Regions from separate parts of the Microbacterium sp. ABRD28 genome, predicted to be linked through region 3. Evidence: predicted binding sites of a transcription regulator. Region 3 holds the regulator's gene; each other region holds the start of a gene.

Region 1 (6,935 bases), 1.2 Mb from region 3:
CGTGGCCCCAAGGGCATGCAGGCTGCGAACATCCGCGCACTCTGATCTTCATCCCGTCAGCCGGCGGGGGTGACCGAAAGGTCTCCCCGCCGGCTGACGGCTTTCTGGGAACTCGGGCGTATACCGCTTCGTGGATACGAGGGTACGTACGCTGAAGAAAGCGATCGGCATCCGCCTTTGGCTTTCCAGGCCGAAGTGGTCGCGATCGAAACCGAGGTAACCCCATCTCTTCCACCGTCCTCGAGCCCCGCCTCGGACCTGTTCGTCAGACGTACGCCGGCACGGCGGAATTCCCGCCCATGGCCCGCGCCTACACCGATGTGGCGCAGATCGTCCGTGAAACCGGCCTCCTCGCCCGCGCACGCTGGTTCTACGCCCTGGTGGGCGCCGCGATCGCACTCGGCTTCGGTGCCTGCATCGCCGGCTTCATCCTGCTGGGTGACAGCTGGTTCCAGCTCCTCATCGCCGCGGCCCTCGGCATCCTCTTCACTCAGGTGGCCTTCCTGGCGCACGAGGCGGCTCACCGTCAGATCCTCAGCTCCGGCCCCGCGAACGATCGGCTGGCGCTCATCCTCGGCAACGGGGTCGTGGGCATGAGCTTCTCGTGGTGGGCCAGCAAGCACACCCGGCACCACGCGAACCCGAACCGCGTCGGGAAGGACCCCGACATCGAGATCGACACGATCTCGTTCATCGATGAGGATGCGGCGACGGCCCGGGGCCTGCGGCGGGCCATCACGCGGCGACAGGGGTACCTGTTCTTCCCCCTGCTGACGCTCGAGGGGCTGAACCTGCACGCCATCGCGTTCCGCCACCTGTTCAGCCGGCAGCCCGTGAAGGGCCGGATCACCGAGCTCGCACTGCTGTTCCTTCGCTTCGGCGTCGTGCTCGTGCCCGTCTTCCTCTTCCTGCCCCTGGGCATGGCCTTCGCCTTCCTGGGCGTGCAGCTGGCCGTCTTCGGCGTCTACATGGGAGCCTCCTTCGCCCCCAACCACAAGGGCATGCCGGTCATCGCCAAGGACGCCAAGCTCGACTTCTTCTCCAAGCAGGTGCGCACCTCGCGCAACGTCAGCGGCGGATGGTGGGCGACCGTGCTCATGGGCGGTTTGAACTACCAGGTGGAGCACCACCTCTTCCCGAACATGCCTCGCCCGCATCTGGCCAAGGCCCGTGACATCGTCCGCGACCACTGCGAGACGCTGAATGTGCCGTACACCGAGACCACACTGTGGCGCTCCTACGCCATTGTGATCGCGTACCTGAACAGGGTGGGGCTCGCGGCCCGCGACCCCTTCGACTGCCCGATGACGGGAACATATCGCCGCGTCTGACATGGGCGCGCGAAGCGGCGGGTGCGGTGCAGGACATGCCGCACCCGCCGCTTTCGTGTAGGTGTGTGGGAGGTGATCCCCGCGGTCATCCCCGCTCGGGAGCGGTCTGCGCGAGGGCTCGCAGGGCGTCACCGCTGAGACGCTGGCTGGTCCACTCCTCCATCGGCAGGGCGCCGATCGCCCGGTAGAACCCGATCGAGGGTTCGTTCCAGTCGAGAACCGTCCACTCGAACCGTGCGTACCCGCGTTCAACGCACTCGTCCGCGAGCGCCTGCATGAGCGCGCGACCGTAGCCGCGGCCCCGGGCGACGTCGTGCACGTAGAGATCCTCGAGCCAGATGCCGTGCGTTCCGGTCCAGGTGGAGTAAGTGAGGAACCAGATCGCGATGCCGAAGATCGCCCCGTCGCGTTCCACGACGTGGGCGAAGACACGCGGCTCGGGTCCGAACAGCGAAGCGGTCAGCGCCTCGACGGTGTTCTCCACCGCATCGGGTTCTCGCTCGTAGACCGCGAGGGCGGAGATGGCGTCGAGGATGCCCGGCTCATCGCCGGGCTGGGCGCGGCGGAGAACCGCACCATCGGGGAGGGTGTGCGAGGTCACCGGTTGAGCGTACTGTCTCGAGTGGGCGGCGGCCGGTAGCGCATCCGGATTGCGAAGATACATACGACACTACTTGGCTTTTCACCATGCGCAATGTCGTAACCCTCTGCGATGATTCGGGTAGGTCATCGAGACGGGGATTGCAGTGGACGCGGACGAGAAGCGGCGGCGGGCGGAGGACAAGCGCGCCGGGGTGTTCGCGGATGAGCTGGCGAAGCTGCGGAGGCGTCGGGCAGCGCTCGAAGCGAAGGAGACCCGGTTGCTCGCCGACGCGTACGCGTTGACGCTTGAGCAGCGGTCACGAATCGGGTCGGTGTCGTCGCGGGAGCGGGACATGCCGTTGCGGTCGATGGCGCTGGAGCTCGGGATGGCGGTGCGGGTGAATGACCGGGCGATGCAGACCCAGATGCACGACGCGCACGAGCTGATCGAGCTGTTCCCGCAGACGATGGAAGCCCTGGTCGAGGGGCGGGTCACGCGGGCGCACGCGCAGGTGATCCAGGACGCCGGCCGGGTGATCGAGGATGCCAACGACCGGGCGGCGTTCGAACGCATCGTGCTTGTGGAAGCGGAGCGGCAGACGGTGCCGAGGACGAAGAAGTACGCCCTCCAGCGTGCGGCGGTGTTGGACCCGAGGCCGTTGCAGGAACGACATGACACGGCGATCCGGGAGCGGCGGGTGTGGGTTACCGACCTGGACGACACCCTGTCGACCCTGACGATCCTGGGCGGGAACGTGTACATCCACGGCGCGTTCAACCGGCTCACCGGGCAGGGCACCACGATCAAGGACGTCGACCGCGCGAAGCGGCGCAAGTACGCCGCGACGCAGGGTGAAGCGGATGCGCCGGAGGAGGAAACGGCGGAGCCGTGGTTCGACGACCGGTCGCTGGATGAGATCCGCTGCGACCTCGCCCTGGACATGCTCCTCGCCGGGTCCCCGGTGATCGACCCCACCGACGGGGCGAAGGGTGGGCTCGGCGCCATCCGGGCCGAAGTGCAGATCACCCTCCCGATCACCACCCTCACCGGCGTCACCGGGTCAGGAGCCGAGTTGAACGGAGTCACCCCGGTCGACCCGGAAACGGCCCGGCGGATGGCAGGAACCGCGAGGGTGTGGGACCGGGTGATGACCGACCCCATCAGCGGGGTCGTCACCGCCGTGGACCGATACCAACTGCATCCCTCCCAAACCCGGTTCCTCAACGCCCGCGACGTCACCTGCCGAACACCCGGATGCCGAAGGCCCGCGAAACTCTGCGACAAAGACCACTCGAGGGACTTCGCGTTAGGCGGACCAACGTCCAACGACAACCTCTGCAGCGAATGCGTGAGGCACCACACGCTGAAACACGCCACGAACTGGCACGTCGAACAACTCCCCGGCGGGGTGCTGAAATTCACCAGCCCCGGAGGAAAGAACTACAACAGCCACCCACCCTCACGCGTCGCGTTCGTCCCCACCGACGACGACGGACTCACCGTCGCCCCCTTCTGAATGAGCAGGAGCGGGTGAGCATGGTGGCGAGGGTGCGGGATCAGGAGAGTCGCGCACTGGCCCGCAGCGGTCCATCGACCCACTGATCGACCTCGTTCTGCGAACGCAGACGAATCACCGCCGGCGCCGTGTCATCGCGGGCCAGTCGGGGAATCCGCTCGTCGTACTTGTGCCTGGTGCCGATCGACACGCGCACGATGTGCTCGGGGTCGGTGAAGAAGGTGTGGAGCGCAGGCTCGATGTTGCCGTTCCACAGTTCCTCGCGGCGGAGCCGCCGCCGAAGGGTCCGCCGCACGACCCGGGGGAACACGCAGCTCCAGTAGGGCAGGTCGAGCCAGACCAGGATGTCGGCACGCGCGGTGAGGAGAGGACGCGCGGTCGCGTACTGCCATTCGGTCACCCAGGACTCCCCCGCCACCAGCCGCCCGACATCGTCGAGGAACTCTGGCCGCTCGGTCCAACCGGCTCCGTGGAAGAGGGCGTCGATCTCGGTGTGCGGCGCGCCGGTGACCTCTGCGATCCTCGCCGCGAGCGTCGTCTTCCCCGCCCCCGACACCCCTGCCACCGCGACCCGGCGCGGGCGGCGGGGCAGGGGATCGTCGAAGGCGAGCACCGCACGATGATACGGCGCTAGCCTTCGACCCATGACCCGCGCCCGCGACCCCTGGCCCCCACTCGCCATCGCCTTCCTCGTCCTGGCTCTCGCGGGACTCGTCGCCACCTTCGTCTTCAACGTCTGGGCTGTCGTGCAGATGCGCGACTTCATCGGCGACCTCGTCAGCAGCGGCCCCGCGGTCTCATCCATCACCGTCGACCTCTTGGTCGTCGCGATCGCCGCCTGCGTTGTGATCGTCGTCGAGGGGCGACGGCTCGGGATGAAGCGGTGGTGGCTTTACATCGTGCTGTCGGGCATCACGGCCATCGCCTTCACTTTTCCGCTGTTCCTCGCGATGCGCGAGCGCCGACTGGCCGCGCAGCGCGCGACGGACGAGGCCGCGCCGATGGGGTGACGGCACCCGGAGTCGCACGTGCCCACCTCCTGCAGCGCCTGATATGCCCGATGGCGAGCCCGGTCAGTCTCCCCGGCGCCGGCGCATCTGCGCGAGCGGCATGTTCAACCGGGGGTTGCCGGCGAGCTTCGCCTCGTGCCGATCGAGGAAGGCCCAGTAGGCGCTGGTGAAGACCGAGTCGCGGGCCTCGCGGTCGCTGCCCCACCACCGGCCCATCTTCTGCAGGTAGGCCCCACCCGAGACGTAGGGCTTGGTGGCCACGCCGCCGCCGTCGGCGTACTGACTCATCCCCTGCACGTTGGGCACCATCACCCACTCGTACGCGTCGACGAAGAGCGCCGAGTACCAGTCGAACACCGCCCGCGGGTGATAGCCCTGGAGCAGGAACCAGTTGCCGAGGACCATGAGTCGCTCGATGTGGTGGGCGTAACCCCATCGATGGACACGGTCGAGCACCACCCGCACCGGTATCGGCAGATCGTCGGGGATGCCGGCGCCGGTATACCACCAGTCCTCGAGGGGGCGGGTGAGCTCGAAGTGATTGGCATCGATGAGGGCCGGATCGGCGCGGTAGGACCCCCGCATGTACTCCCGCCAGCCGATCACCTGACGCACGAACCCCTCGAGCGAGGCGATCGGCACCGCGTCACGGTGGGTCACGGCGGCGCGGACGACCTCCTCGACGCGGAGCAGACCGACGTTGAGGAACGGGCTGATGATCGCGTGGAAGAGGAACGGCTCATCGGCGGCCATGGCGTCCTCGTAGCGGCCGAAAAGCTCCAGACGCTCGGCCACGAACGAGGTCAGCCACTCCCGAGCCCCGGGAGCGGTGACCGGCAGCCAGAACTCCGCCGCGTCTCCCGGATGATCGGCGAACCGGTCGGTGACGAGGGCCATCACCTCCCGTGTGATCTCGTCATGCCGGGCCTCGGGAAGGGCGGGGATCGAGATCCCGCCCGCGGGAAGCGGATGACGGTTGTCGGCGTCGAAGTTCCAGGCACCCCCCGCGGGCTTCTCCCCGTCCATGAGGACGCCGGTACGAAGGCGCTGCCATCGGTAGAAATCCTCCATCTTGGCCCGCGGGTGCCCGCCGAACCAGCCATCGAGATCCTCGGCAGCAGTGAGGAACAGCGCGTCCGGATAGATGCGGGTCGCGACCCCCTCGTCATCGCAGACCCGGCGCAGGCGCTCGTCCACCCCACGATCCGTCGCGCTCATCCACGCCAGCCCCTCGATCCCGTGCTCGCGGATCAGCCGACGAAGGCCCGCCGCGAAGCTCCACTCCTCCCCGACCCGGAGGGAGGCCACCCGGTGTCCGGCTTCCTCGGCGCGCGCGGCGGCATGTCGGAGTCCGGAGAGGATGAGCACGAGCTTGTGCGCGTGGAACGGTCGCCGGGTGAGAGCCGACTCGGCCTCGATGAAGAACAGGATGTCGATGTCGGGATCGCTGAGGGCCGGATGATCCTCGAAGAGCTGGGTGGCGAGGATCAGTGCGGCCTTCATGCCGTCATCCTTCCACCGCCCGGGCGGGGCCGGGGTCGTCCGGGGAGGCTGCGGTCGTCGTAGGCTCGGCACATGTCCCGCACCGGCGCCGCCGCGCACGACGTCGTCGTGATCGGAGCCGGCCTGGCGGGTCTTCGGGCGGCGGACATCCTCGCCCGGGCAGGACGCGATGTCGTGGTGCTCGAGGCGGCCGACGACGTCGGCGGCAGGGAACGCACCGACATCGTCGACGGGTTCCTCCTCGACCGCGGCTTCCACGTCCTGAACCCGGCCTACCCCGCTCTCCGGCGCGCGGTCGACCTCCCGGGCCTGGACGTCCAGGCCTTCCCCGTCGGGGTGCGCGTGCGCCGCGAGGGGCGTTCGGTGCGCCTGGGGCACCCCCTGCGGCATCCGGGCCTCATCCCGGCGTCCGTCGCGAGCGGGCTCGTCCGCCCCGCCGACCTCTGGGCGCTCGCCCGGTGGATCATCCCGGTGCTCCTCGACCCGAAGGGCGTCGTCTCCGGGCCCGACGGCAGCCTCGCCGAGGGGTGGACGCGGGCGGGTCTGAGCGGGCCGCTGCGCACCGAGGTGCTCGAACCTTTCCTCGCCGGCGTGATCGCCGACGACACCGGCACGACCTCCGACGCGTTCGTCAAACTGCTCGTGCGCATGTTCGCGCTCGGGCGGCCGGGGCTGCCCGCCGGGGGAATCGCAGCCCTCCCCCGACAGCTGGCGTCGCGGGCCGAGGCGGCGGGTGCCGACATCCGTCTCTCCCACCGGGTCACCGCCGTGTCTCGCGGAACGAACGTCTGCGAGGTGGCGATCGCAGGGGCCGACACCGTGCACGCGAGCCACGTCATCGTCGCGGTGGGGCCCGAGACGGTCGCGACGCTCACCGATCTCCCGGCACCGAAGACGAAGGGACTGCAGACCTGGTGGTTCGACGCCGAGCACGAGCCCGCGTTCGACGCCCTCTTGGCCGTCGACGGGCGACGCCGGGGTCCGATCGTCAA
Region 2 (6,935 bases), 1.6 Mb from region 3:
GAATGCCACGGCGATCTTCTACGCGATCGGCTTCGAAGGCTTCGGCATCGCGCCCGAGGTGTGGTCGTCGTTCGTCCTCGCCGTCGCGGCCGCGGTCGGCATCGCGCTGGCCTTCTGGGGTGGCGGACGCATCGCTCCGGCGCTGTCGCTCACCTGGGGGATCGCGTGGGTCGCCGTGGCGCGATTCACCGACGAGCCTTACTCGCCCCCGACGGGTGTGGCGGCGATCATCGCCGTCGTCCTGATCGTCCTCGCGACCGTGATCGCCCGCGTACGGCACGATCGCGCGACGCGTCGCTGACCCCGGCTACTCGGTTTCTTCGTCCGACGTCGATCGGGCGTCGATGGCGGCGCCGATCGCGATGCCGAAGACCATTCCGAGCGCCGTCCCGACCGCGATGTTGTCGAACAGCAGCATGCCGATGACGGCCCCGAAGGGCAGGCCGAGCGCGATGCCCAGCGCGATGCCGTTCTTCGGCCGCTTCTTGCCGTTTGCCATCCCGCGAGCCTAGACGACATCGAGAACTGACCGGCCAGAGTCGCTGACGCAACCGTGATGCTGATACATTGTGAAGTATATTCACGAAAGGCGGAGGTATGGCCGAGGCGAGACATCCGAATATCACCCTCCTGCGCAGAGGGCTCGACCTCGTGGCCGCCGGCCGGTCGGATGAGGTTCTTCCCCTCCTCGCCGACGACTTCCGCATTACCGTCCACGGTGCGCCGGAAACTCTCGTCGGTCGTGAAGCCTGGCTCGGGAATGTCGCGATCATGAATGCGTCCTTCTCCGACCTGACGCTCGACGTCCGACACGAACTGGCCGACGGTGACCTCGTCGCCTTCAACATCACGTACACCGCTCGCCACACGGGTGACTTCCTGGGGATTGCGGCCACGGGCCGCACGGTCTCGTGGCAGAGCCTCGAGCACTATCGCGTGAGCGACGGACTCATCGCCGAGGAGTGGATCGCCTCCGATGTCTCCGCCCTCCTGGGCCAGCTCACCTCGCAGTCTGTCCCGTCGAGCGAGGACGCATGACGAGCGACGCCCTGCGCATCCTCGACGGCGTGATGCGCTTGGCCGAACTGGTGCAGCGCGACATGGCCGAGCCCTTCGCGGGTACGACGTTGACGATGTCTCGCGCCGCGCTTCTCTGGGTTCTCCAGTCGACGGGGCCGTCGACGCAGCAGGCGCTGGCGACGGCGTTGGAGGTCAGCCCCCGCAACGTCACCGGACTCGTCGATGCGCTGGAGGCGAGCGGGCATGTCGAGCGCGCCCCTCACCCGACCGATCGGCGCGCGACGCTGGTCACCCTCACCGTTCTCGGGCGCGATGTCATGCGGCAGATGGTCGCTCAGCGCGATCAGATGGCCGATGATCTCGTCGCCGAACTCGCGCCGACGGAGAAGTCGGAGCTCGCCGCAGGCCTGAACAAGCTGGCGGACCGTTACGAGATCATGCTCGGCGCCGCCCGCGAGCGGAAGGACGCCCCGTGACATCCGCATCGGCCCCGGTGTCGGCCGCCGGAACAGAGCCGGGAGCTCCGGGTCCCGCCTTCCCCGCCGAGACGCGAGCCGATCGGGCGAAGCGTCTCGCGCGGCGTGCGGCCCAGATGGAGGCGGCGGGGTGGGTCAGTCTTGCTCGGCTCGTCTTCTTCCGGCCACGGGTACCGGCGGGCGCGGTGGCCGTTTCGTATCACCGACCGGTCACCGGCATCCTCACCATCTTCATCGTGCTTTCGGCGCTCGAAGTCCCGATCGTCGATCTCATCGTGCATCCGTGGCCGTTCGTGCGCATTCCTCTGCTCATCCTCGGAATCTGGGGTGTCGTCTTCATGCTCGGGATGCTCGCGGGCTACCTCACGCGTCCGCACGCCGTCGGTCCCGACGGCCTTCGCATCCGTCAGAGCACCGACCTGGAGATCGCCCTCTCCTGGGACGATGTCCTCTCGGTCGCCCGCCGGCGCGAAGTCCGGCACAAGGGCGAGAAGTTCACGCCCGGGCGGACGGATGACGCGTGGATCGTGCATCTGCCGATGCAGGATGAGACCAACCTCGCAGTCGAGCTCGAGCGTCCGGTCGAGGTGGCGATGCCGCAGGGCGTCGTGCGTGTCGACGAGATCCGCTTCTGGGCCGACGATCCGACGGCCTTCATGGATGCCGCGCGTCCGCACCTCGAGGCCGCGTCGCCGTCCGCGGCGTGATCGACAGCCTCGTCGCATCTCAGACCCGCACGCGGAAACGGCCCCCTCGAGCGCACGTCTGGCGAGGGGCGCTCGAGGGGGCCCGGACTCTCGAAGCCTGGCGGCGAAACGGGGGGAGTTCGCACGTCACCGCACGCCGGGGGAGTGCGTGCGGGCGTTGCCAGACCGGGGGAGTCCTCGATCAGCGTAGAGGGGAAGCCTGAGAGCGTCTTCGGGCGCGCGGGCCTGTTCACGCATTCGTCGCAGACGGATGCCGCGGGGCCGGCCCGTGCCTCGGTATCGGTCAGTGCGTCGGGGCGCTGCGTGCTGACATCGTCCGGGCGGGTACGACGGGTCGCTCGTGCTGGTCGGCGACGGAGATGCTGCGGCCCACGAGCAGGCCTGCGGTGATCGAGAGGGCGATCCAGACGACGACGGCGACGATCGCGATGAAGAGGAGGGTGGTGACCATAAGACTCTCCTTCGAGTCTCGGTGGTGCTTCCGGACGGGTTGCGACCCACGATAGGCGCGCTCCGCGCTGGTGGGCCGCTCATTGCGCCAGTCCTGTGGAAATGTTGAGGAACCCGTGCGGCGACGATCGGGTGGTGTGCGCCCGTCGACAAGGGTTTTGTCCGTCGGAGGGGGCCGCTTCGACAATCGTGAGATGCGTGCTACTCCTCGCCGGTTGGCCTGGGGCATGAGCCTCTGGCCGCCGAACCTGTTCAGCGGCATTCGAGTGCGGCATTTCGCCGACGACTGGACGGAAGCGGTCGTCCACCTGCACGTGAATCGCTTCACGCGGAACTACGTGGGTACGGCGTTCGGGGGATCGATGTCGGCGATGACGGATCCCTACTTCTTCATGCTGGTGATGCATCAGCTGGGGCGTGACTACGTCGTGTGGGATACCCGCGGCGAGATCGAGTTCCTGAAGCCCGGTCGTGGGGTGCTGACGGCACACTTCCGCGTGTCGCCCGACCAGGTCGCCGACCTTCGTGCACGCGCGGCCGGCGGCGCGAAGGTTCGCGAGTGGTTCGAGACCACGATCACCGACGAGAGCGGAGACGTGGTGGCGCGCTGCCGTCGAGAGGTCTTCATCCGCGAGAAGCGACGCGTCACCCAGTCTCAACTCGCCGATGCCTGACCGCACCGCCTGATGTCAGAAGGGGGCGACGGTGAGTCCGCCGTCGTCGGTGGGGACGAAGGCGACGCGTGAGGGTGGGTGGCTGTCGTAGTTCTTCCCGCCGGGGCTGGTGAATTTCAGCACCCCGCCGGGGAGTTGTTCGACGTGCCAGTTCGTGGCGTGTTTCAGCGTGTGGTGCCTCACGCATTCGTTGCAGAGGTTGTCGTTGGAGGTTGGTCCGCCTAACGCGAAGTCCTTCGAGTGGTCTTTGTCGCAGAGTTTCGCGGGTCTGCGGCATCCGGGTGTTCGGCAGGTGACGTCTCTGGCGTTGAGGAACCGGGTTTGGGAGGGATGCAGTTGGTATCGGTCCACGGCGGTGACGACTCCGGTGATCGGGTCGGTCATCACCCGGTCCCACACCCTCGCGGTTCCCGCCATCCGTCTCGCGGTTTCGGGGTCGATCGGGGTGACCCCGTTCAACTCCGCCCCCGACGCGGTGACCCCGGTGAGGGTGGTGATCGGGAGGGTGATCTGCACTTCAGCCCGGATGGCGCCGAGCCCGCCCTTCGCCCCGTCGGTGGGATCGATCACCGGGGACCCGGCGAGGAGCATGTCCAGGGCGAGGTCGCAGCGGATCTCATCCAGCGAGCGGTCGTCGAACCACGGCTCCGCGGTGTTTCCGCTGACGTTCCCGTTGTCGTCCGTCCCGGTCTCGCCGAGCGTGAACCCCGCACCCGACCCCGGCCCCGACCGGGGCCCCGTGCCGCCGCTCCCGCCGTTCGCTTCAGCTTCGGCCCGTGCGGCGGCGTGCGCGCGCCGCTTCGCGCGGTCGACGTCCTTGATCGTGGTGCCCTGCCCGGTGAGCCGGTTGTACGCGCCGTGGATGTAGACGTTCGTGCCGAGGATCGTCAACGTCGACAGGGTGTCGTCGAGGTCGGTGACCCACACGCGTCGTTCCCGCACAGCCCGGTCATGTCGCTCCTGCAACGGCCGCGGGTCCAGGACCGCCGCACGCTGGATGGCGTACTTCTTCGTCCTCGGCACGGTCTGACGTTCGGCTTCGACGAGGACGATGCGTTCGAACGCCGCCCGGTCGGTGGCATCCTCGATCACCCGGCCGGCGTCTTGGATCACCTGCGCATGCGCCCGCGTCACCCGCCCCTCCACCAGGGCTTCCATCGTCTGCGGGAACAACTCGATCAGCTCGTGAGCGTCGTGCATCTGCGACTGCATCGATCGGTCATTCACCCTGACCGCCATCCCCAGTTCCAGCGCCATCGACCGCAGCGGCATATCGCGTTCCCGCGACGACACCGACCCCACCCGCGACCGCTGCTCCAAGGTCAACGCATACGCGTCCGCCAGCAACCGGGTCTCTTTCGCCTCCAGCGCCGCCCGACGCCGCCGCAGCTTGGCCAGCTCATCCGCGAACACCCCGGCGCGCCTCTCCTCCGCCCGCCGCCGCTTCTCGTTCGCGTCCACTGGAATCCCCGTCTCGATGACCTGCCCACATCATCGCAGGGGGTTCCGACATTGCTCTCCCACTCAGCACACTTCTGTAGAACATTTATGCGCATCCCGAAAGCCCACCCCTGACGAATGTCACCCCAGAAGATGTCGCCACGACACTGCCACCGCGGGCCGACATGCGGTGCGATGGAACCATGTCCACCACGCAGTTCCTCCGCGTCGTCCGCGAGAACGCCCGCGTCTCCGCCCACCCGCTCAGCCAGCTTCTGCTCTGACATGTCCTCCAACAAGAACACCCCCTCCTTGCGCGCCCGCCTCGCCGAGCGCCGCGCGAAGCCCGGTGACGGGCGCCCCCTGCCGCCGTTCCGCTGGTGGCAGACCCTCGGCCGGTCGCTGTTCCTCCTCGACCTCGCCACGGTCGACGGCGCCACGACCACGTTCGCCGTCGACGTCCGCCAGCTCGGTGATCGCGACGACGGCGAGGTTCGCGCCCGCCTCTACCGCGACGGCCGCCAGATGGCGGTGTCGAGGCTTCCCGCGCGGTTCGCCGTGCCCGGCGGTCACATCGAGGTCGCCGCGCGCGCCTCCGGCCTTCGGCGCTGCCATTTCGTTCCGGATGCCGGAGAGGAGCGTCAACTGACCCCTCACCCTCGCTCGGCGGAGGGCCTGCGGGCGCGGCTTCATCACCGTCATCCGGTTCTGAGCACCGTGATCGGCGTCATCGCTACACTCGTCGTGCTCGTCGGTGTGTGCATCACCGTGCCGCAGATCATCGAGACGATCTCGCAGGTGCCGGCGATCGCCGACAGTATCGGCACGTTCACGTCTCCGATCCATCTCCCGCCCGTTCTGAACGTGATCGTCACCATCGCCGTCGTCATCGCCAGCACCGAGCGCGCCCTCCGCCTGCGCTCGTCGTGGCTCGACGAGCTCGCCAACTGACATCGAAGGACTTCATCCATGATCGACGCGACCCTCCCCGACCTCGTCCTCGGCGCCGTCGAGATCGAACCGACCGAGCGGGGCCTGCGGCCCCACCGCCTGCCGCGCCACGTCCGTGAGCGTGACGCCGACCCGCAGCTGACCCTCATGGAGGCCCAGCCGTCAGGGGTCCGCCTCCGGTTCGTGACCTCGGCGACCCTCGCGGTTCTCGAGCTGCACACCACCCGGGTGGCGTATCGCGGCTTCGCCCGGCCCCGCGGGGCGGTGGACGTCGTGATCGATGGCGCGCCGGCCGGGAGCCACGCCCTCTCGGGCGGTGACGCGCTCGAACTCGACATGCAGACCGGGGCGACGACTCTGGTCACTGGAGCGCCTGACACGGTGGAGGTCTCGCTTCCGGGAGAAGGGGAGAGGACCGTCGAGCTGTGGCTGCCGCACAACGAGCAGGTCGACATCGTCTCGCTCCGCACCGACGCCCCCGTGCGACCCGCGCCGTCGACGGATCCCGTATGGCTCCACCACGGCAGTTCGATCAGTCACGGCTCCAATGCCGCGACGCCCACCGGCATCTGGCCGGTCGTGGCGGCGCGCCGTGCAGGCGTGCAGCTGCAGAACCTCGGTTTCGGCGGCAGCGCGCTGGTCGACCCCTTCCTGTCGCGCGTGATCCGCGACACGCCTGCCGACCTCATCAGCGTCAAGCTCGGCATCAACGTGGTGAACCTCGACGCGATGCGGGTCCGCAGCTTCGTGCCGGCGGTCCACGGCTTCCTCGACACCATTCGAGACGGTCATCCCGAGACCCCGCTGCTGCTGGTGTCGCCGATCTTCTGCGGCATCCATGAGAACACCCCCGGTCCCGGAGGCATTGATCCCGTCGCCGCGGCATCGGGCGAGACCCGCTTCATCGCCACGGGCACGCCGGGAGACACCGCCGCCGGACGGTTGACCCTCGAGGTCATCCGTGAGGCGCTCGAGCAGGTGGTCGCGGCGCGGGCCGACGACCCCCACCTGCACTACCTCGACGGTCGTGATCTCTACGGCCCCGAAGATGCCGAAGACCTGCCGCTCCCCGACGATCTCCACCCCGGCCCCGAGGCGCACGCTCTCATCGGCGCACGCTTCGCCGATCGGGTCCTCCGCCCCGGCGGGCTGGTGCGGCCGCACGGGGTCTGAGGGTTACTCGCCCAGAATCACGAACCGGATGACGCCAATGCGCC
Region 3 (6,935 bases):
TGACGGCTCGCAGAACCCCTGCGACCAGTTCAGCTGGTCGGCTCGAGGTCGAGCGGCGAGACGTCCGCCGGGGTGAAACCGAAGGCGGCGCCCAAGAAGGCGAGCTCTGTGCGCACCATGTCGACGACGGTCTCGCTGCGGCGGAATCCGTGCCCTTCACCGGGGTAGAGGACGTAGGCGTGGGGCACGCCTCCGGCGCGCAGCGCATCGCGGATGGCTTCGGATTGCGAGGGCGGAACCACGGCGTCCTCCTCTCCCTGCAGCAGCAGCACAGGAGTCTGGATGCGGTGGGCGTGGGTCAGCGGTGAACGCTCCAGGTAGACCGCCTCGCTGGCGGGAAGCGGGCCGATGAGGCCATCGAGGTAGCGCGATTCGAAGTCGTGCGTCTCGGACGCGAGCAGGCGGGCATCGGCCACGCCGTACCGCGAGATGCCGGCGCCGAATGCATCGGAGGCGACCAGCGCCCCGAGCACCGTCCAGCCTCCTGCCGATCCGCCGGCGATCGCGATGCGGGCGGGGTCGGCGGTTCCGTCCGCAGCGAGGAAACGGGCGATGTCGACGACGTCGTCGACATCGACGACGCCCCAGCGGCCGCGCAGACGTTCGCGGTATTCGCGACCGAAACCGCTCGAGCCTCCGTAATTGACCTCGACCACGCCGATCCCACGCGAGGTCAGGAAGAGCGTCTTCGGGCTGACCACACCGGGGGCGTGAGCGGTCGGACCGCCGTGGACGAGCACGACGTACGGGGGAAGGGCGTCTTCGGGTCCCTTCACCTCCGGGTGGGTCGGGGGGAACTCGACCGCATGGACGACGCCATGGCGCCCGTCGACGGTGAATCGTCGGGGCCGGGGCACCCATGCGGACAAGCCGTCGTCTTGCCAGCGGCCGCCTGTCAGAAGGTGGACGCCCGGTCGCGACGGCTCGCGCAGATCGATGCGCCACAGCCCCGCGGGAGCGTCTTCCGGGCTCCCTGACACGAGGACGTCGGTGCCTTCTGCGTCCTCCACAAGGAGGTTGCCCACCGCCGGAACAGGGATGCCGGTGACCACGCCGCCTGACGAGATGTGGACGAGCTCGTCGCTGCCGCGCGTGCGCACGGCGGCGACACCGTCGGCGAGCGGCGCGAACCACCGTGATCCGAGCACCCACAGCGGACCTCCGGTGTCGCGTTCATCCGGGGCGATCATCTCCGGCCGGTCTTCCGCGGGACCGAGACGGTGAAGGTTCCAGAACCCGCTCGCGTCGTCGGCGTAGAGGAGGGCGCCGTCGGCCGTCCATTCGGGCTGGAGAGCGGCGGAGGTGCCTCCGGCGACGCGTCGCCCCGCAGGTTCTCCGTCGTCGAGTCGGCGTACTCGGACCTCGGCCCGGTCCCAGGGCATGTGGGGGTGATCCCACGCGAGCCACGCGAGAGCGGATCCGTCGGGGGAGAGCGCAGGCTGCGCGACGAAGTCGCTCCCCGCCGTCAACGAGATCACGCGGTCGATGTCGTCGGCGGCCGACCCGTCGAGAGGGATCTCGACGATGTCGTGGCTGACGGCCTCACCGACGACCTCTCGGACCGCGAGCAGCCGCCCCCGGGACACACGGAGACCCCCGAGCGCCTGCCCCGACACGGCGGGTGTGAGTGGTGTGGGAGCCGACCCCGGAGTGAGGAGCCACACCCGCTGATCCGACTTCTCCACGAAGACGAGCCCGCCATCGGCGGTGGCACTCCATGCGCCGCCGCCGTACTCATGGACACGCGAGCGGACATTCCAGGGAGCGGGAAGCAGCGTGTCGACCTGTGAGCCCGGGACGGGCGCCCGCGGTGCGCGTCGCACGGTCGTTCGCCCCTGCTCTTCGGGGACCGTCTCGGCCCACCAGATCTCCTCCCCGACGAATCGAGCGCCGTCCAGCCGCGGCGAGGCGGCAGCCACCGCGTCCGCCGTGACGCGTGAGGGCCAGGTGCCGAACGGGAGCGTGCGGACGGGGGCGGACGCGGAGTCGTGAGGAAGAGGCTCGACCATGCGTCCACGTTACGGGCCCCCACGTTGCGGCCCGCCGCATCGCTACGGGCCCCACGTCGTCGGGGGGCCCCGACGTCTGTCAGACCGCGCGAAGGATCGCGACGACCTTGCCCAGAATGATCGCCTCGTCGCCCAGGATGGGTTCGAACGCGGTGTTGCGGGGGAGCAGCCACGTGTGGCCGTCACGCTGACGGAACGTCTTGACGGTCGCCTCTCCGTCCAGCATGGCAGCCACGATCTCGCCGTTCTCGGCCGTCCCCTGCGCACGCACGACGACCCAGTCGCCGTCGCAGATGGCCGCGTCGATCATCGAATCGCCGGCGACCTTCAGCATGAACAGTTCGCCCTTGCCGACCAGCTGTCGGGGGAGGGGGAAGACTTCCTCGACCTGCTGATCCGCCGTGATCGGGACACCCGCGGCGATCCGTCCGACCAGCGGGACGAGCGCGGCGTCCCCCACGGCCGGGGTGCGGTCGGCGGGGTTCTCCGCGGCGGTGCCGGGGAGGTCGATGAGCACCTCCATGGCCCGGGTCTTGCCGGGGTCGCGCCGGAGGTATCCGCTTAACTCGAGCTGATTGAGCTGATGGGTGACGCTGGACAGCGACTTCAGGCCGACGGCGTCGCCGATCTCGCGCATGCTCGGCGGATAGCCGTGGCGGGCGATCGAGCGCTGGATCACCTCGAGGATGGCCATCTGCTTGTCGCTCAGGCTCTTGCGCCGCCGCGTCTGCGGCTTGGTGTTCGGCTCGCTCATGTCTGCTCCTGTCTCCCCGGAATCCCGCCCCGGTCCTCCGTGACGTGATCGTCGCGTCTTCGAATGTCGGAGGTCGGTGGTGAGGTGTCCTCGTCGAAACCGTATCCGGTTCCGATCGGCGTCCACCGGACCTCGCTCGCGTGTCGCGTTCGATCGTTCGACGGATTCCGACCCGCTTGACAGCATTTCACATCGAAGATAGCTTCGGAAGAGAGGTTCGCATCCACCCGTCCCGGCCGACGGGTGGATGCGAACCCAGACCCGAAACGACACCGGCTGAGCCGGGAACGGGAGCACATCATGAGCGCGATCACGATTTCGACGGGAACCATGACGGGTGCCGCCGCGGCGACCCGGCTGCGGCTGACCGCCCGCGGGCGCCGTGTCCTCGCGACACTCGCCGCGCTGCCCGCCGTCGTCGCGCTGAGCGCGGCGATGATCAGTGGCGGCTCAGCGCTCGCCACTCGCGCCGACGGTGCGCCGGCCGGGGCCTTCGACACCGTCACGGTGCAGGCGGGTGACTCTCTCTGGGCGATCGCCGAGCGCGTGGCCCCTGCCGCCGACCCTCGGGATGTGGTTGCGGCCTTCAGCCGTCTCAACGGCCTCGACGCGGGACTCGTGTCGGCCGGCCAGGAGCTGGCGATCCCCGCGGAGTACGCCGACTGACCCGCAGGCCCGACGGGCGAGGCGCCGTACGATGGGAAGGGTGAGTGCGACGCTCGATGACCTTCCCATCCGCGACGATCTGAGGGGACGGACCCCCTACGGCGCGCCGCAGGCTCAACTGCCCGTGGCGCTGAACGTCAACGAGAACACCCACCCGGTTCCGGCGGAGGTGGCCGACGACATCCTCGACGCTGTGGCGATCGCGCTCCGCGAGGTGAATCGCTACCCCGACCGCGAGTTCACCGGTCTGCGCGAGCACCTGGCCGACTACCTCGGTCACGGCCTGGTCCGGGAGCAGATCTGGGCGGCCAACGGATCGAACGAAGTCCTCCAGCATCTCCTGCAGGCGTTCGCCGGCCCAGGGCGGACCGCCTTCGGATTCGCCCCGACATATTCGATGTACCCCCTGTTGACCCGGGGAACCGGAGCGACCTGGCAGGCGGGCACCCGCGCGCACGATTTCACGGTCTCCGCCGAGTCCGCCGCCGCCCAGGTGGCCGCGGCCCAACCCGATGTGGTGTTCCTGTGCGCTCCGAACAACCCGACGGGTACACCGCTCCCGCTCGAGGTCATCGACGCCGTCTACGGTGCGACGCGCGGCATCGTCATCGTCGACGAGGCCTATGTCGAGTTCGCGCCCCACGACGCCCCGTCCGCCGTGACGCTCCTGCCCGACCGGCCGCGACTGGTGGTCTCGCGCACGATGAGCAAGGCCTTCGCCTTCGCCGGAGCGCGTGTGGGCTACCTCGCCGCGGATCCGGCCGTCATCGACGCGCTTCGCCTGGTGCGCTTGCCGTACCACCTGAGCGCTCTGACCCAGGCTGCCGCGACCGCCGCGCTCCAGCATGCGCCGACGATGCTGCGGATGGTGGATGAGATCGTCGCGCAGCGCGACCGGATCTCGGCGACGGTGTCGGCCCTCGGGTACGAACCGTACGAGTCATGGACGAACTTCGTGCTGTTCGGAGGCGTGTCAGACCCCGCGGCGACATGGCAGGCGCTCTATGACCGGGGCGTGCTGATCCGTGACGTCGGCATCCCGCACCACCTGCGGGTGACGGCCGGCACCGACAAAGAGACCACCGCCTTCTTGGACGCCCTGGCGTCGATAGACTCGGGCGCATGACCCGTCCTGCGCGTACCGCGTCGCTTCGCCGTGCGACCAGTGAGTCCACCGTCGAGCTCGAGCTCGATCTGGACGGGACCGGTCGAAGCAGCATCCAGACCACGGTTCCGTTCTTCGACCACATGCTCACGGCCTTCGCGAAGCACTCCCTGACCGACCTCACCGTCCGTGCCCACGGCGACACCGACATCGACGCTCACCACACGGTGGAGGACACCGCGATCGTCCTCGGCCAGGCCATCCGCCAGGCTCTCGGCGACAAGGCCGGAATCTCCCGCTACGGCGACGCCATGGTGCCACTGGATGAGGCGCTCGCCCGCGCGGTCGTCGACATCAGCGGGCGGCCCTACCTCGTGCACGGGGGCGAGCCGGCAGGATTCGAGTTCCACCTGATCGGCGGCCACTTCACCGGCTCGCTCGTCCGGCACACCTTCGAAGCCCTCGCCGTCCACGGCGGGCTCACCCTCCACGTCGAGGTGCTGAGCGGCCGTGATCCTCACCACATCGCCGAGGCGGAATACAAGGCGTTCGCCCGGGCGTTCCGGGCGGCCAAGGCGTGGGACGCCCTGGTCGACGGCGTTCCCAGCACCAAAGGGGCTCTGTGAGCGACCGTCCGCTCGTCGCCGTCCTCGACTACGGGTCGGGCAACGTCCACAGCGCCGTCAAGGCGCTCGTCGAAGCCGGTGCCGATGCCCGCCTGACCGCCGACCCGGGACTGGTGCGCGATGCCGACGGACTCGTGGTGCCGGGCGTCGGCGCGTACCGGGCGGTGATGGAGGCGCTCCGGGCCCGGCGCGGGGACGAGCTCATCGAACGTCGGCTCGCCGGCGGCCTTCCCGTCCTCGGCATCTGCGTGGGCATGCAGGTCCTCTTCGAGTGGGGACGCGAACGCGGCGTCGACACCGCGGGGCTCGGCGAGTGGCCGGGCGAGGTGACGCAGCTCGACGCGCCGGTTCTTCCCCACATCGGATGGAACACCGTCACCCCCGATCCGCAGAGCCGGTTGTTCGCCGGGCTCGCCGATGAGCGCTTCTACTTCGTGCATTCGTTCGCCGCGAGAACCTGGGAGCTCGAGGTCCATGACCCCTTCCCCCAGCCGGCGCTGACATGGACGACCTACGGCGAGCCGTTCCTGGCCGCCGTCGAGAACGGGCCGCTCTCGGCCACGCAGTTCCACCCCGAGAAGTCGGGGGCGGCCGGCATACGGTTGCTGGCCAATTGGATCACGGGCCTTCGCAGGGCTACCCTCTGAAACCGTGCCTTCGCGCGGCGATCCTCCGCGCCCCACGACCCCGCAGGGAGCCATGAACGATTTCGCGTCCACGCCCGCTTTGACCCTTCTCCCCGCCGTCGATGTGGCGGGCGGCAAAGCGGTGCGACTGACCCAGGGTGAAGCCGGCAGCGAAACCAACTACGGCGACCCCGTGGAGGCGGCGCTGGACTGGGCCCGCCAGGGGGCCCAGTGGATCCACCTCGTCGACCTCGACGCCGCCTTCGGGCGCGGCAGCAATGCCGCGGTGCTGCGGAAGGTCATCAAGCAGGTCCGTGGCGTGCAGGTCGAGGTCTCCGGCGGTATCCGCGACGACGCCTCGCTCGAGGCCGCGCTCGAATCCGGCGCCGCCCGGGTCAACCTCGGTACGGCAGCCCTGGAGAACCCCGAGTGGGCGGCCGACGTGATCGGGCGCTACGGCGACCTCGTCGCGGTCGGCCTCGACGTCCGCGGCACGACCCTCGCCGCGCGCGGATGGACGCGCGACGGCGGCGACCTGTGGACGGTGCTGACGCGCCTCGAGAGCGCGGGCTGCAGCCGCTACGTCGTCACCGACGTCACCAAGGACGGGACGCTTCGCGGTCCGAACCTCGAACTGCTGCGCGAGATGACGGCGCGCACCCCGAAGCCGGTCGTGGCGTCGGGAGGGGTCTCGAGCCTCGACGACATCGCCGCCCTCCGCGAGTTGGTGCCCCTCGGCGTCGAAGGTGCGATCGTCGGCAAGGCGCTGTACGCCGGGGCCTTCACCCTGGGTGAGGCTCTGGATGTCGCCGGACACTGACCCCTCGCACGATCACCCCGCCCACGCCGACTCGGCGGGGGTGCCCTGGGAGGGGCGCGCCTTCCAGCCCAACCCGCACGCCGGTGACGACGGCCGTGCCGACCCGCAGCTGCTGGCGGCCCTTGAGGCGTTCCGGCGCGGCGAGGGCGATGAGCGGGCGGTCGTCGACGCCTACCGGACGGCGCGGCTTCTGATTCCGCTCATCGCGGAGAAGGGCGACGAGGGGGTGGGTCCGCACGGTCTCGCCGTGGACAAGACCCAGGAGCTGTCGATCGTGTCGGTGGCCGCCCCTGACGGTCGCCGCGTCCTCCCCGTCTTCACCTCCGTCG

The links. The regulator LexA, encoded in region 3, represses DNA repair genes until DNA is damaged. The targets are predictions, from matches to a motif close to TCGAACANNTGTTCGA.
Region 1: DT073_RS13760 (HNH endonuclease signature motif containing protein) is a predicted target of LexA. The motif match lies at 1,984-1,999, and genes of this name have one in related genera.
Region 2: DT073_RS00565 (HNH endonuclease signature motif containing protein) is a predicted target of LexA. The motif match lies at 4,866-4,881, and genes of this name have one in related genera.

Annotation. Positions count from the first base shown of each region.
Region 1 is NZ_CP031015.1:2,847,591-2,854,525, forward strand. Features, by position in the region: gene DT073_RS13745 (cold-shock protein) at 1-45, shown strand, start outside; gene DT073_RS13750 (fatty acid desaturase family protein) at 300-1,331, shown strand; gene DT073_RS13755 (GNAT family N-acetyltransferase) at 1,417-1,932, opposite strand; gene DT073_RS13760 (HNH endonuclease signature motif containing protein) at 2,078-3,430, shown strand; gene DT073_RS13765 (P-loop NTPase family protein) at 3,471-4,043, opposite strand; gene DT073_RS13770 (DUF2834 domain-containing protein) at 4,075-4,440, shown strand; gene DT073_RS13775 (cryptochrome/photolyase family protein) at 4,504-5,943, opposite strand; gene DT073_RS13780 (NAD(P)/FAD-dependent oxidoreductase) at 6,016-6,935, shown strand, end outside.
Region 2 is NZ_CP031015.1:119,683-126,617, reverse strand. Features, by position in the region: gene DT073_RS00595 (TspO-related membrane protein) at 1-301, shown strand, start outside; gene DT073_RS00590 (glycine zipper domain-containing protein) at 308-499, opposite strand; gene DT073_RS00585 (ester cyclase) at 598-1,038, shown strand; gene DT073_RS00580 (MarR family winged helix-turn-helix transcriptional regulator) at 1,035-1,496, shown strand; gene DT073_RS00575 (hypothetical protein) at 1,493-2,203, shown strand; gene DT073_RS15740 (hypothetical protein) at 2,487-2,654, opposite strand; gene DT073_RS00570 (DUF4442 domain-containing protein) at 2,848-3,327, shown strand; gene DT073_RS00565 (HNH endonuclease signature motif containing protein) at 3,343-4,788, opposite strand; gene DT073_RS00560 (hypothetical protein) at 5,053-5,718, shown strand; gene DT073_RS00555 (GDSL-type esterase/lipase family protein) at 5,737-6,891, shown strand; gene DT073_RS00550 (TetR/AcrR family transcriptional regulator) at 6,909-6,935, opposite strand, start outside.
Region 3 is NZ_CP031015.1:1,677,102-1,684,036, forward strand. Features, by position in the region: gene hflX (GTPase HflX) at 1-3, shown strand, start outside; gene DT073_RS08095 (dipeptidyl-peptidase 5) at 30-2,009, opposite strand; gene lexA (transcriptional repressor LexA) at 2,089-2,763, opposite strand; gene DT073_RS08105 (LysM peptidoglycan-binding domain-containing protein) at 3,064-3,429, shown strand; gene DT073_RS08110 (histidinol-phosphate transaminase) at 3,461-4,555, shown strand; gene hisB (imidazoleglycerol-phosphate dehydratase HisB) at 4,552-5,160, shown strand; gene hisH (imidazole glycerol phosphate synthase subunit HisH) at 5,157-5,807, shown strand; gene priA (bifunctional 1-(5-phosphoribosyl)-5-((5-phosphoribosylamino)methylideneamino)imidazole-4-carboxamide isomerase/phosphoribosylanthranilate isomerase PriA) at 5,860-6,606, shown strand; gene DT073_RS08130 (SseB family protein) at 6,590-6,935, shown strand, end outside.